DNA from 3 places in the Rhizobium leguminosarum genome. Region 1 is predicted to be linked to each of the others. Evidence: predicted binding sites of a transcription regulator. Region 1 holds the regulator's gene; each other region holds the start of a gene.

The links. The regulator PhoB, encoded in region 1, activates phosphate uptake and scavenging genes when phosphate is short. The targets are predictions, from matches to a motif close to TGTCATNNANCTGTCAT.
Region 2: a site for PhoB is predicted at 1,359-1,375, ahead of BA011_RS08710 (UDP-2,3-diacylglucosamine diphosphatase). Genes of this name have one in related genera too.
Region 3: a site for PhoB is predicted at 1,217-1,233, ahead of BA011_RS13965 (DUF1045 domain-containing protein). Genes of this name have one in related genera too.

The regions. Positions count from the first base shown of each region.
Region 1 covers NZ_CP016286.1:4,630,295-4,635,091, forward strand. The annotation lists gene pstC (phosphate ABC transporter permease subunit PstC) at 1-438, shown strand, start outside; gene pstA (phosphate ABC transporter permease PstA) at 435-1,757, shown strand; gene pstB (phosphate ABC transporter ATP-binding protein PstB) at 1,773-2,588, shown strand; gene phoU (phosphate signaling complex protein PhoU) at 2,633-3,346, shown strand; gene phoB (phosphate regulon transcriptional regulator PhoB) at 3,481-4,164, shown strand; gene BA011_RS22550 (GcrA family cell cycle regulator) at 4,412-4,797, opposite strand, start outside.
Region 2 covers NZ_CP016286.1:1,727,132-1,731,928, reverse strand. The annotation lists gene BA011_RS08720 (efflux RND transporter permease subunit) at 1-335, shown strand, start outside; gene BA011_RS08715 (histidine phosphatase family protein) at 400-1,149, opposite strand; gene BA011_RS08710 (UDP-2,3-diacylglucosamine diphosphatase) at 1,407-2,249, shown strand; gene BA011_RS08705 (MFS transporter) at 2,461-3,681, shown strand; gene dgcA (N-acetyl-D-Glu racemase DgcA) at 3,633-4,616, opposite strand; gene BA011_RS08695 (ABC transporter permease) at 4,716-4,797, shown strand, end outside.
Region 3 covers NZ_CP016286.1:2,794,548-2,799,344, forward strand. The annotation lists gene puuE (allantoinase PuuE) at 1-318, opposite strand, end outside; gene BA011_RS13965 (DUF1045 domain-containing protein) at 434-1,141, opposite strand; gene BA011_RS13970 (NAD(P)/FAD-dependent oxidoreductase) at 1,256-2,434, opposite strand; gene mnmD (tRNA (5-methylaminomethyl-2-thiouridine)(34)-methyltransferase MnmD) at 2,433-3,176, shown strand; gene BA011_RS13980 (PAS domain-containing hybrid sensor histidine kinase/response regulator) at 3,170-4,797, opposite strand, start outside.

The sequences.
Region 1 (4,797 bases):
GGTATCGTCATGGGCATCATGCTGATCCCTTACGTGTCCTCGCTGTCGGACGATATCATCACCGCCGTGCCGGGGTCCCTGCGTGACGGTTCGCTCGGTCTTGGTGCCACACGCTCCGAAACCGTCAAGAAAGTGGTCTTGCCCGCAGCCCTTCCCGGCATCGTCGGCGCATTGCTGATGACTGCCTCGCGCGCCGTCGGCGAAACCATGATCGTCGTGCTGGCCGCCGGTGTGGCAGCCCGCATCCAGATCAACCCCTTCGAGCCGATGACGACGGTGACGGTCAAGATCGTCAACCAGCTGACCGGCGACCTTGAGTTCACCTCTCCGCAGACGCTGGTTGCCTTTGCCCTTGGCATCACCCTGTTCTGCATCACGCTTTGCCTCAATATCTACGCGCTCTACATCGTGCGCAAATACCGGGAGCAGTACGAATGACGGATATTGTTTCTCCCACATCAGGCGTCACCGTTTCCAAGGCGCCCGCGCGCCGCGATATCGGCATCAAGCGCCGCTATGCCGCCGAGCGCCGGTTCCAGGCCTATGGCATCGCCGCCATCACCTTCGGTCTCGTCTTCCTCTTCATCCTGCTGTGGACGGTGATCGGCAAAGGTTATACCGCCTTCCAGCAGACGGCGATCACCCTGCCGATCGAATTCGTCGAGAAGACGATCGACCCCGACAATAAGCGCGCGACCGACCCTTCGGTGCTGATCGCCGCCAACTATCCGGTTCTCCTGCGTGACGCGATCGTCAAGCAGCTGAACATCAATGCCTCGAGCCGTCCCGACGTGCGCGATGCATCCGCCATGCTGTCGAAAAGCGCGCCGATCCAGCTGCGCGATATGGTGATCGCCGATCCGTCGATCATCGGCAAGACGGTCAATGTCACGGTGCTCGCCGACGCCAATGTCGACAGCGCCAACAAGGCCCAGATCGACCTCTCGGTCGATGAGAAGAACCGCAAGGTCAACGACAAGCAGGTCGGCTGGATGAACGAACTGAAGGCGAGCGGCGCTCTCCACAAGCAGTTCAACACCGGCCTTTTCGTCAATGGCAATTCCAGCCGTCCGGAGGCCGCAGGCCTTGGCGTCGCCCTGATCGGCTCGCTCTACCTGATGCTGATCGTGCTCGTGCTCGCTCTGCCGATCGGCGTCGCCGCCTCGATCTATCTCGAGGAGTTTGCGCCGAAGAACAAGCTGACGGACCTGATCGAGGTCAACATCAACAACCTCGCCGCGGTGCCTTCGATCGTCTACGGTCTGCTCGGTCTTTCCGTCTTCATCAACTTCATCGGCCTGCCGCGCTCGGCCTCGCTGGTCGGCGGCCTGGTGCTGACGCTGATGACCCTGCCGACGATCATCATCGCGACGCGTGCGGCACTGCGCGCCGTGCCGCCGTCGATCCGCGCCGCAGCGCTCGGCCTTGGCGCTTCGAAGATGCAGATGGTGTTCCACCATGTGCTGCCGCTCGCCATGCCGGGCATCCTGACCGGCACGATCATCGGCCTGGCGCACGCGCTCGGCGAAACCGCGCCGCTGCTGCTGATCGGCATGGTCGCCTTCGTCGCCAACGCGCCGACGACACCGCTCGATCCCTCGACGGCTCTGCCCGTACAGGTCTATATGTGGGCCAACGAGGCAGAACGTGCCTTCGTTGAGCGTACTTCGGGTGCCATCATCGTCCTGCTCCTGTTCCTGATCGTCATGAACATGGGCGCCATCCTCTTGCGTCGTCGCTTCGAGCGCCGCTGGTAAACGGAGTTACACATCATGAACATGTTGACGGAAGCTGCAGTTGAAAAGGCGCTGGATCAGAAGATGAGCAACGTCCCTTATAAGATGATCGGAAAGGATGTCTCGGTTTACTACGGCGAAAAGCGCGCGCTTTTCGATGTGAACCTGAACGTCCGCGAAAACACCGTAACCGCCCTGATCGGCCCGTCCGGCTGCGGTAAGTCGACCTTTCTGCGGTGCCTCAACCGCATGAACGATACGATCGACGGCTGCCGCGTCACCGGCAAGATCACGCTTGATACCGACGATGTCTATGATCCCGATATTGACGTCGTCGAACTTCGCGCCCGCGTCGGCATGGTCTTCCAGAAGCCGAACCCGTTCCCGAAGACGATCTATGAAAACGTCTCCTACGGCCCGCGCATCCATGGCCTTGCCAAGTCGAAGGCCGACCTCGACCAGATCGTCGAAACCAGCCTGCAGCGCGCCGGCCTCTGGAACGAGGTCAAGGACCGCGTGCATGAATCCGGCACCGGCCTGTCCGGCGGCCAGCAACAGCGCCTCTGCATTGCGCGTGCCGTCGCCGTCAGCCCTGAAGTCATCCTGATGGACGAGCCCTGCTCGGCGCTCGATCCGATCGCCACCGCCAAGGTCGAGGAACTGATCCACGAGCTGCGCGAGAACTACACGATCGTCATCGTCACCCACTCCATGCAGCAGGCCGCGCGTGTCTCGCAGCGCACCGCCATGTTCCACCTCGGCAATCTCGTCGAGGAGAACGACACCGACAAGATGTTCACCAATCCCGACGATCCGCGCACCCAGGACTACATCATGGGTCGCTTCGGTTGATTTTGGCGACACCAAGCCTTCCCGTTATTCGAGGATAAAGCCCCATGGCATCGACACATATTTTTTCTGCCTACGATGATGATCTGAAGTTCCTGTCCAGGCGGATTTCCGAAATGGGCGGCCTGGCCGAGCAGATGGTCAGCGAAGCCGTCCGCGCCCTCGTCAACGGCGATACCGCGCTGGCGCAGAAGGTCATCTCCGACGATGTGATCCTCGATCACGCCGAACGCGAAATCGGCGACAAGGCGATCGTCACCATCGCCCGCCGTCAGCCGATGGCCTCGGACCTGCGTGAAATCATGGGTTCGATCCGCATCGCCGCCGATCTCGAACGCGTCGGCGACCTCGGCAAAAACACCGCCAAGCGCGTCATCGCCGTCCAAAGCACCGGCGTTCCCCGTAAGCTCGCCCGCGGCCTCGAGCATCTGTCCGAGCTGGCGCTCGTCCAGCTCAAGGAAGTGCTCGATGTCTACACCAATCGTTCAGCCGACAAGGCGAATGCGATCCGTGAACGCGACAACGAGATCGACGCGATGTACACCTCGCTGTTTCGCGAACTCCTGACCTACATGATGGAAGATCCGCGCAACATCACCAGCTGCACGCATCTTCTCTTCTGCGCCAAGAACATCGAGCGCATCGGCGACCATGCCACCAACATCGCCGAGACGATCTTTTACATGACGACAGGCGCACAGCCGGAAGGCGATCGTCCGAAGGACGACAGCGCCAACACCGTCGGCGCGGTCACGGAATAACCGCCCGCATAGTTAGTTGCGTGCGCGCCCGTCCGGGGCGCGCAAAGAGGTCGCAGCCAATTTCTGAATTTGCGCAGGATGAATTGCTTAAATCACCCCTGATTTAAGGATGATGCGCGAGGAGACCGACACGCATGATCCCGAGAGTTGCAGTTGTTGAAGACGAGGAAGCCCTCAGCGTGCTTCTTCGCTACAATCTCGAAGCGGAAGGCTTCGAGGTCGATACCATCCTTCGTGGCGACGAAGCCGAAATGAGGCTTCAGGAGCGCACGCCCGATCTTCTCATCCTCGATTGGATGCTGCCGGGGGTCTCCGGCATCGAGCTCTGCCGGCGCCTGCGCATGCGGCCGGAAACCGAGCGACTGCCGATCATCATGCTGACGGCGCGCGGCGAGGAGAGCGAGCGCGTCCGCGGATTGTCGACGGGCGCCGACGATTATGTCGTCAAGCCCTTCTCGACCCCCGAGCTCGTTGCCCGCGTCAAGGCGATGCTGCGCCGCGCCCGTCCCGAGGTGCTGTCGACGGTGCTGAAATGCGGCGATATCGAGCTTGACCGCGAAACCCATCGCGTCCATCGCAAGAGCCGCGAAGTCCGCCTCGGCCCCACCGAATTCCGCCTGCTGGAATTCCTGATGTCGTCGCCGGGCCGGGTCTTCTCCCGCTCGCAGCTTCTCGATGGCGTCTGGGGCCACGATATCTATGTTGACGAGCGCACCGTCGACGTCCATGTCGGCCGCCTGCGCAAGGCGCTGAATTTCTCCAACATGCAGGACGTCATCCGCACCGTCCGCGGCGCCGGTTATTCGATGGAAGCCTGAGGGCTTCCATATGAGCCTGCTGACAAATCCCTGGCAAAACCTGCGACGTCATCCTCGGCTTTGTGCCGAGGATCTGCACACGCCAAGTTAAGTATTTGAAAATAAAGTTTTTCCGTCAAAGCAATTGAGGTGATCAGATGCTCGGCACAAGGCCGAGCATGACGGAGGAACCTGAGCTCACATCCACTCGCATAAAAAAACGGGCCACTCGGCCCGTTTTCTGCATTCTAACGATGGTTGCCCGCGTTCAGCTGGCCCGCGCCGCTGCCCGGCGGCGTTCATTCACCGGCTGGTAGGCGAGCTTCTGGTGATAGCCGCAATAAGGCGAATTGTCGGGGGACTCGCAGCCGCAGAAATGGAAGTCGTCCTTCAGCGGATCGCCGACCGGCCACTTGCAGGTGCGTTCGGTCAGTTCCGTCAGGCCGAGGCGGCGCGAAATCGGCACCACCACGTTGCCTCTCGGCACGTATTCCATTTCCTCGATCGTTTCGATCTCGATCTCTTCCTTCAGCATCGTCGCGCCCTGCTGGCGGGTGACGGTGCGGGTCGTGATCCGCGAGGTGTAGTTCGGTGCGCGCGGCGCCGATGTGTTGCGCTTCGGCGTTCGCGCCGCAGTGTTGGTGCCGCCGGCCT
Region 2 (4,797 bases), 2.1 Mb from region 1:
AATTCGCCAAGGACGGCTTTGCCGAGGGCAAATCGCTGATGGATGCCGCGATCGAAGGCGCCCGTCTGCGCTTCCGGCCGATCATCATGACCTCGCTCGCCTTCACTTTGGGCGTGGTGCCGCTGGCGATCGCCACCGGGCCAAGTGCGGCGAGCCAGAATGCCATCGGCACGGGCGTGCTCGGCGGCATGATCTCGGCGACGGTGCTGGCGATCTTCTTCGTTCCCGTCTTCTTCGTCTTTGTGCTGCGTCTCTTAAGGACGAAGCGGCCGGAGACTGTGAACGAGGAGGCGCCGGCCGGGCAGGAGCCGGCAACCGTCACGTCGCCGACCTGAGGTGAAGAGTTGGCGGTTGCCTTGCGCAACCCGCCGCACCTTTGCGCCGGTCCGATTTCAGGAATTATGCAGTCGGCTTCGGCGTGATCGTCACGTCGGCGCCATAGGCATCGCGCAGTTCGCCTTCCTGTCCCGGCTGCCGGTCGGCGGCCTGATGCAGCAGGATTGACTCGTATCCTTGCGAGCGCGTCCCCTCGATCAGGGTGATATCGGCGTTTCCAGGATTGTCGGAGCGCTCGAACCACTCGACAGGGCGGTGCAGGAAGTTCATTTCGACCGCCCGGTTGGTGACGCCATGACCGACGATCACGAGGTTGTGGTCGCTATTTTCGGCGTCGTGCATGACGGTCTGGAGGAACAGGCGCACCCGCTGCGCCACATCCGCCCGGCTTTCGCCATCCGGCGGCCGTGCGTAGAACTTGCCGCTGTTGCTGCGCAGCCTTGCCCATTTTTCGAACTCCTCGGGAAACTTCTGCTTCTGTTCGGCGTGGTCGTAGATTTCGGTGAAGAGACCGAAATCCTGCTCGCGCAGCAGATAATCCTCCCTGATATCGCCGACGAAGCTTTCCGGCAGGGCCTCGAGCAGCGCATCCTTGCTCTGCCGGGTCCTGAGAAAGGGCGAATACCAGATCTGCAGCTTGCCGAAACCCGCGCTCGGCAATGCTTGCAGGTAGGAGGCGATCACCCCGCCTGCCTCGAGGGCCTGCCGATGGCCCCATCGCGTCAGCGGCACGTTGTGATCGCCGAATTGACGGTAGGCCTGTTCGTTGATGTTGCCGAGGGATTCGCCATGGCGAACGAGAAAAAGACGCATCAGCCATCCCGCATTGTCGGATATGAATCGCCGCCATCATGAACGCCCTGAATGCGCAGGGCAACATGGCCGGCAGGCCTGGCAGCGACGGGCATCCTGTCCGCGCGGCGACAGGCATTCTGCCAGCGCGGCGACAGGCATTCTGCCAGCGCGGCGACAGGCATTCTGCCAGCGCGGGATGATCGGGTTTGCAGCGCTTTTCCACACCTTGTCATCTTCCTGAAACACGAGTCTGATTTTGGAAGGCTAGATGAAAGATGGGACATGAGCGGCAGCTCGTGAAAGACATGATGGAACCCAGACATTTCCGCACGCTCTTCATTTCCGATGTCCATCTCGGCTCGAAGGCCGCGAAGGCCGACTTCCTGCTGGATTTCCTGCGCCACCACGAGGCCGATACGATCGTGCTCGTCGGCGACATCGTCGATGGCTGGCGCCTGAAGCGCAGCTGGTACTGGCCGCAGGTCTGCAACGACGTCGTCCAGAAGCTGTTGCGCAAGGCGCGCAAGGGCACGCGCGTCGTCTATATTCCCGGCAATCACGACGAATTCCTGCGCGCCTTCCCGGGCATGCATTTCGGCGGCATCGAGGTCGTCGAGCGCATGATGCATGACGGCGCCGACGGCAAGAAATACCTGATCCTGCATGGTGACGAGTTCGACGTCGTCGTCCGCAATGCCCGGCTGCTCGCCTATCTCGGCGACTGGGCCTATGACACGGCGATCCGCATCAACATCATCCTTGCGGCAGTGCGCCGCCGGCTCGGCATGCCCTACTGGTCGTTCTCGGCCTGGGCGAAGCTGCAGGTCAAGCATGCGGTCAACTTCATCGGCGAATTCGAGCGCGTCGTGGCCGAGGAAGCCCGCAAACATGGCGCCGACGGCGTCATCTGCGGACATATCCATCATGCCGTGATCCAGGACATGGACGGCATCCGCTACATCAACACCGGCGATTGGGTGGAAAGCTGCACGGCGGTCGCCGAACACGAGGACGGCACGTTCGAACTGATCACCTGGCGGTCTCTCGCCAGCAGCGTGCCTGCGCTTGTAGCCATCGAAATGCATGACGAGGGTGAATTGGCCCCGCAGGCTGCCTGATTTTGGCGCCTGCGCTTTACAGCGCCGCGTGTCTTTTCAGACGCGCAAAGGACGCCGTAGCACTTTGAAATTATGCTTTAGGAATTTAGCCGTTACCGTCAGGCGACAGGCCCTATTTATTTTCTAAAACGTTTCAGAACGGCTATTTCTCGCAATAGTCGTCTCCGGGGTGGTGTGTTAGGACAACGACCGGTTTCCTTCAGGTCCACCCATGATTCCCGCTCAAAATTCCCCGACGGGTGAGGGAGCGCCGCCGCGCTTCCGATTGCTCAGCGCGCTTTCCTATTGCGCGCCGCTGCTCGTCAACGGCATCGTCCTGCCGTTCTTCCCCGTTTGGCTTGCCGGCCACAGCTTCAGCGACCACGAAATCGGTGTGATCCTGGCCGTTCCGATGGTGGTGCGCGTGCTGGTGGCGCCTGTTGTCGCCATGATCGCCGACCGGATGAAGGAGCGCGCCGACGTGCTGCTCTGGTCAGGCGGCCTGTCGCTGCTGACGGCGGTGGCACTCTACTGGACGACGACTTTCTGGCCTGTCTTCATCGTCTTTACGCTGCAGGGCGCCACCTTCGCGCCCTATGTGCCGGTCGTCGAATCGATCGTCATATCGGGCGTGCGCCGCTGGGGGCTCGATTACGGATCGATGCGGGTCTGGGGCTCGATCGCCTTCATCGTCTCGACGCTGGTCGGTGGCCAGTTGATCAACCGGTGGGGCGGCGGGATGGTGCTTGATGTCATGGCGTTCGGCTTTACCATGACCGTTGTCATGGCGATCTTCTGTCCGCGCATCGGGCCGACGCGGCGCCGCGGCCAGCCGATCGATCTTCCGGCCGCCACCGGCAGCGGCCTGCGTGAGCCGCACCTGCTGCTGCTCTTGATCGGCGTCGCCATCCAGCAATCGAGCCATGCGGTGCTCAACGCCTTCTCCTCGATCTACTGGCATCACCTCGGCTTTTCCGGCACCGAGGTCGGCCTGCTCTGGAGCGCCGGCGTCGCTTCGGAAGTGACGGTGTTCTTCCTGTCGAAGCGCCTCAGCCGTCGCTTCGACGCTTGGACGCTGATCCGCTTCGGCTGCGCCATCAGCGTCTGCCGCTGGATCCTGTTTCCGATGAATACCGGTTTTGCCGGTTTCTTCCTGCTCCAATGTTTCCACGGCTTCACCTACGCCTTCGTGCATACGGGCGTGCAGCGGCGGATCGTGGCGACGGTGCAGGAGACGCAGGAATCCTCGGCACAGGGCGCCTATTTCTTTTATGTCGGCATGGCGATGGCGCTGATGACCCTGGCGTCGGGTTATCTCTATGCCTGGCTCGGCGTCGTCAGCTATTACGTCATGGCCGTAGTCGCTTTCTCCGGCCTCGGCCTCGTCATCTTTGCCTATTATCTTCAGCCCCAGAGGGTGCTTTCGGGCGGAAAGACCAGGGAAGCGGCGTAATGCAGGCCGGGTTCGCGGTCGCGGGCAAGTAATAGCGGACCATCGAGATCGACGAAATCGGCATTCTGGGCGAGCAGAACGGCGGGCGCCATGGCAAGCGAGGTGCCGACCATGCAGCCGATCATGATGCTGAAACCAAGCCGCTCGGCCTCGGCCTTCATCGCCAGCGCCTCCGTCAGGCCGCCCGTCTTGTCGAGCTTGATGTTGATCGCGTCGTAGCGGTCGGCAAGGCTTGCGAGATCGCCGGTGTGGTGGACGCTCTCATCGGCGCAGACGAGAAGCGGGCGGCGGATTTCGGCAAGCAACGCATCGCGGCCAGCCGGCAGCGGCTGTTCGACGAGGGCCACACCCGCTTGCGCCGCGATATTGAGGTGGTGTTCCAACACTGCTTCCGGCCAGCCCTCATTGGCATCGAGGATGATGGCGGCATCGGGCGCTGCGGCGCGGACGGCGCGGATGCGGCTTTCATCGTCGCCGGTTCCGACCTTGACCTTGAGCAGTGCACGGCCGGCATGTTCGCGCGCCTGGGCGGCCATCACCTCCGGCTCACCGAGCGAGATGGTGTAAGCGGTGGTGAGCGGCTGCGGAGCGGAAAGGCCGAGGCGGGCGGCGACGCTGTCTCCCGTCCGCTTGGCCTCAAGATCCCATAGGGCGCAATCGACGGCGTTGCGGGCCGCACCCGGCGGCATGGCCGACAGCAGGTCATGGCGCGAAATACCGGCCTCTATCAGCGGTCGCGCCGCCTCGATCTGGGCGAAAACACCCTCCATGGTCTCGCCGTAGCGGCGGTAAGGCACGCATTCGCCGAGCCCCCGCGCACCCGCTTCGATAAGCCTGCAAGTGATGACCTCGGCTTCGGTCTTTGCCCCGCGCGAGATGGTGAAGGTTCCGGCAATCGGGAAGGAATTCATCTGGATATCGAGGGTGCGCGGCATTATTGCTCTCCTGCAAGCATGGAAATTGCACGGTGCTTCTGTATATTGACGCGCCGGACGGACGATCTGCTTCGCGATTCGGCAATGTCGCTGTAAGCCTTGAAAGACACAAGTATCTTGAACGCCGAGAATCGCAACGCCGCCTCACTGCAAGTGGACGACCAGGCTGATGGCTCGGGAC
Region 3 (4,797 bases), 1.8 Mb from region 1:
CGCCAGCGTCACGCCGTAGACAGTTGCCTGCACCTTGAGATCGGTGAACATCCGCCAGAGCCGCCAGAAGCCGGCACGCGAACCATACTCATAGATCGATTCCATGTTGAGGTTGCGCTGCCCTGGCCAGGCGGCCGCACCGACGATCTCCGACAGCAGGTTTTCGGAAGCAGTATCTCCGTCGAGGATCGAGCTTTCGCCGCCCTCCTCGTAGTTGATGACGAACTGCACGGCGATGCGTGCCTCGTCCGGCCATTTCGGATCGGGCGTCAGACGCCCGTAACCGACGAGATTGCGCGGATAAGTCTCGGATACCATCAAATCACCTTCTGAAAAGACGGGGAACGGTAGCATCCGCAGCTGGAATGTCGAGACGGAAACTGCTCCGCCGGATTTTGCCTTTACGACACAAGCCTTTAGCCCATCGGCAGACTCAAGCGATTTTGCGCGCGCTGACCTTGCCCATCGGATGCAGCGAATGAACGCGGAAAGGGCCGCCAGTACCCTCCTCGATCATCAGCGCCACGTTCGAAACTGTGACAGGTTCGCAGAGGACAGGCTCGAAGATCGTCCGCAACGCCGGCTCGATGCGCGGCATGTCGATCGCGTTGACGGGGCCCGTCACCGGCATATGAAAGCGGAACTCCTCCATCACATAGGGATTGCCCCAGCGATGCAGATTGGAAAATTGCGTCGCCGACAGCCCATCCGGATCGCTGCGTTCGATCTCGGCCTCGCTGAGCGGTGCGCGGAAACGATCGAATTCCTGCACGATCGCCGAGGCGAGATACTGGATCTGCTCGCAGGGCGTGCTCGGCAGCAGGCTGTAGAAATTGCCGAGCCGGGCGACTTCGATACGCGGAATCTGGAAGGGAACGAAGGTCCCGGAAAAACGCATGAGATCGCGCAAGAGTTGCGATTCGGGCATGTCGCGGGACAAGTGGAACGGTGCCTTCAAAACGCCGTGAAATCCGTAGCGCCGCGGCACGGCGGTATGGAAGGCGATCTCGTGAATGCCGAGGCCACGAACTGCCGGAGGCTCCATCATATCGCCCGAAAACACGTTTCGGCCAAGCCAATTGGCGGCCACGAGCGACAACGGGTCGCTCGCCGGAGGCGTGAAGCAAATGGCATAGCGCATGCAATTTCCTCCATCAAGGAAGTGAGCGCCGTTCAGATCCGGCGCTGTCGATGCGCAAGCAGATAGGTGATTTGCATGACAGAATAACGAAACGCAGCGGCGTCTAATTCACGTTTAACGTGAAGCCACCGCAATATGGTTTGAAATCGCGAAACTTTCCGGCAGCAAAAATCCGCAGTCTGTATCGCCTGCGATACATATCGCCGCCTCCGCCAGCCGGTGGGCGAGGCCGAAACTGACCTTAAAGCCGCCGGTCAGCGCGATCAGGCGCCGGTGGTCGGGATGGCGACCGATCATCGGATCCCGATCGATCGCCTTCGGGCGAAGCCCGGCCCAGCGCTCGACAATAGGGGCGTCGCGAAGCATCGGTACGATGTCGCGCGCCGCCTCGATCAGCACGTCGAGCTGGACGTCGGTGGATGTAGGATCGTCAAAACGGTTCTCACTGGTGCTGCCGATCGCCGCGTGCCCGCCTTCATGCGCTACGACATAGAGCCCGTCGAGGAAGATCGTCGGCAGCGCCGGGTCGATATCGGCTTTCAATAATGCCGCCTGCCCCTTGACCGGCTGGCCGAGCGGTTGTTTCAGCCCCGGCGTCAGGCCTTGCAGCAACGGAAAGGACTGATGGCCGGCGGCCAGGATGCAGTGACTGAAAACGATGGTTTCGCCGTTGATTTCGGCCGTACCGCGATCGGGATCGAGGCCGGCAACCGTCGCATGCTCCAGAATGCGAACATGCTTTGCCCGCCGCAGGAAGGCGATGAGCGCTGCGACCAGCAAGCGGGGTGCAACGCGGGCGGCGAGCGTGTCGTGCACGAAGCCGCTCTCGCCGGCAGACGCCTTGATCCAACCGTCTACATCAGGCCTGTCGAGCACATGCCAGTGGAAGCGGCGCTCGCCCGCCCGCCAATGGCGTTCGGCGTCCTCGAAATGGCCGCGCGCTATTGTGTTGAGATGCGGCTTTGGCAGCGGGATCAGCCGTCCGGACCTGCGATAACCGGCAGAGAGTCCGGTCTCAGCTTCGAGAGCAGCGATCTCGGCTTCGAGCGAGACCAGCGCATCGAATTGGAACTGCTTCTTCTCCGACCACCGGTCCGGCATATGCGGCATCAGCGCGCCGAGCAGGCCGCCGCTTGCACCTTCGCCCAACCTGCCGGCGTCGGCAATAACGGCACGGATGCCTCGGCGCTCGGCATGGACGGCCGCCCAGAGCCCCATGATGCCGCCGCCGACGATCAGCAATTCTGAGGACGATTGACCTGAGACCGGCTGAGGACTATCGGCTTTTTCCATGACAGACCTGAACCCCGATCAGATTGGCGCAGGCGCCCCGCAGCCGCTCGAATGGCGCGACGGCGATATGCCCTATTCCACCGCCTTTGGCGATCATTTTTATTGCCAGACCGATGGGCGGCTGGAATGCGGCCATGTTTTTCTCGCCGGTAACGGCCTGCCGGAGCGCTGGAACGGGCGGCAGAGATTCCTGATCGGAGAACTCGGCTTCGGCACCGGACTGAACTTCACTGAAACCTGGCGGCAATGGAAACTCCAGCGTGCAGACGGCCAGCACCTGCATTTCATCTCCTTCGAACTCCACCCGATGCGCGGCGAAGAAATCGGCCGGGCGCTGTCGCACTGGCCGGAGATCGATGCCGAACGCGAAGCGCTGACGGCGGCCTGGCCGGAAATACCGGCCGGTATCGTGCGCCTCGATCTCGATGCCCATACGACGCTCAGCGTCGTATGCGGCCATGCCTTGGACAGCGTCGCCGCGGCCGAAGATGACTTCGACGCCTGGTATCTCGACGGCTTCGCCCCGTCGCGCAACAGCGATATGTGGTCGGAGCAGCTGATGCGGCTCGTCTGCGAGAAAAGCGCAGCCGGTGGCACCTTCGCCACCTATGCGGCGGCTGGCTTCGTGCGCCGCAACCTCATCGCCGCAGGCTTTGCCGTCGAGCGCCGCAAGGGCTTTGCCGGCAAGCGCGAAATGCTCTGCGGCGCCAAGGCGTCAGCCGATCAGCGTACAGATCAGTAGCTGGTGCGCCCTGGCTGCTGCTCACTTGTTCCAAGCCACTGGCGGATTTTTTCCTCGAGCAGTTCGGGGCTGATCGGCTTCGACATGTAGTCGTCCATGCCGGCATCGAGGCAGAGCTCACGGTCGCTTTCGAGCGCATGGGCGGTAACGCCGATGATCGGCACCCGGTGCCCCTGCCCCTTTTCCCTTTCGCGGATCGCCCGGGTCGCCTGATGGCCGTTCATGACGGGCATTGAGACGTCCATCATGATAATGCGCGGCGCATGCCGCTCCCAGGCGGCGACTGCTTCCTCGCCATTGTCGACGACGAGGAAGGAAAGACCCGTACCTTGCAGGATCTGGGTGAAGACGATCTGGTTGACCTCGTTGTCCTCGGCGACGAGCACGTCGAAGAATTCAGCGGCTCGCTTCTGCGGCGCAGGCGCGGGCGCGGCCACTTCCGTCTGCAGCCGGGCAATCTCGGCCTCGGATGCCTGCTTGACGCGGCTGGCGCGCACCACCTCGACGACGGTGTTGCGCAGCACGTTGGCGCGCGCCGGTTTCATCAGATGCGCGTGGCCATTCAGCGCCGCGAATTCCTTTTCCGTGCCGGAAATATCCATCGACGTCAGGAAGATGATCGGCAGTTCGACGAAGCGGGGATCGGCTCGTAGCCTGCGCGCGACATCGGCGCCGTTCATATCGGGCATGTGATAGTCGAGCACGACGGCATCGACGGTAACGCCGAGACCGGCCGCCGCCTCCAGAATCGCAAGCCCGGTGCCGCCGCCCTCGGCGGCCACGCCGTCGAAACCCCAGAGAGACAGCTGCTCGGTGAGGATTCGCCGGTTCACCTCATTGTCGTCGACGACGAGGATGCGCGCACCCTGCACGTTGATCGGCAACGGCTTCGGCTCAAGGCGGGCAGCCGCCACCGCAAACGGCAGGTTGATGGTGAAGACGGAGCCCTTGCCCCATTCGCTTTCGACGTTGAGATAACCGCCGAAAAGGTCGACGAGCCCGGCGGTGATCGCAAGGCCGAGGCCGGTTCCTTCATGCCGCCGGGTCGACGAGGCGTCCACCTGCGAGAACTTGTCGAAGACCGATTCGAGCTTCTCCGGCGGGATGCCGATGCCGGTATCCTCGATGCGGATGCACGCCATGATCTCGCCCCCGGCGGCCGGCTGGAAGCCGACATCGACGAAGACATGGCCGCGCTCGGTGAACTTGACGGCGTTACCGACAAGATTGGTAACGATCTGGCGGAAGCGCCCAGCGTCGCCAATGACCGCGGCGGGCAAATCGGGCGCGGCCCGCACCAGGAGCTCGATGTTCTTCTCGGCGGCGTGCGAGGACAAGAGTGTCGCCACGTCCTCCACCGCTTCGGTAATATCGAACGCGGCTTTACGCAGTTTCATCTGCCCGGCATCGATCTTCGAAAAGTCGAGGATATCGTTGATGATCGTCAGCAGCGCGTTACCCGATTTGACGATGATGTCGACGAAAGTTTTCTGGCGCGTATCGAGGTTGGTCTTGGCAAGCAGTTCCGCCATGCCGAGCACGCCGTTCATCGGCGTGCGGATCTCATGGCTCATATTGGCGAGGAATTCGGATTTGGCGCGGTCGGCGGCTTCGGCGCGCG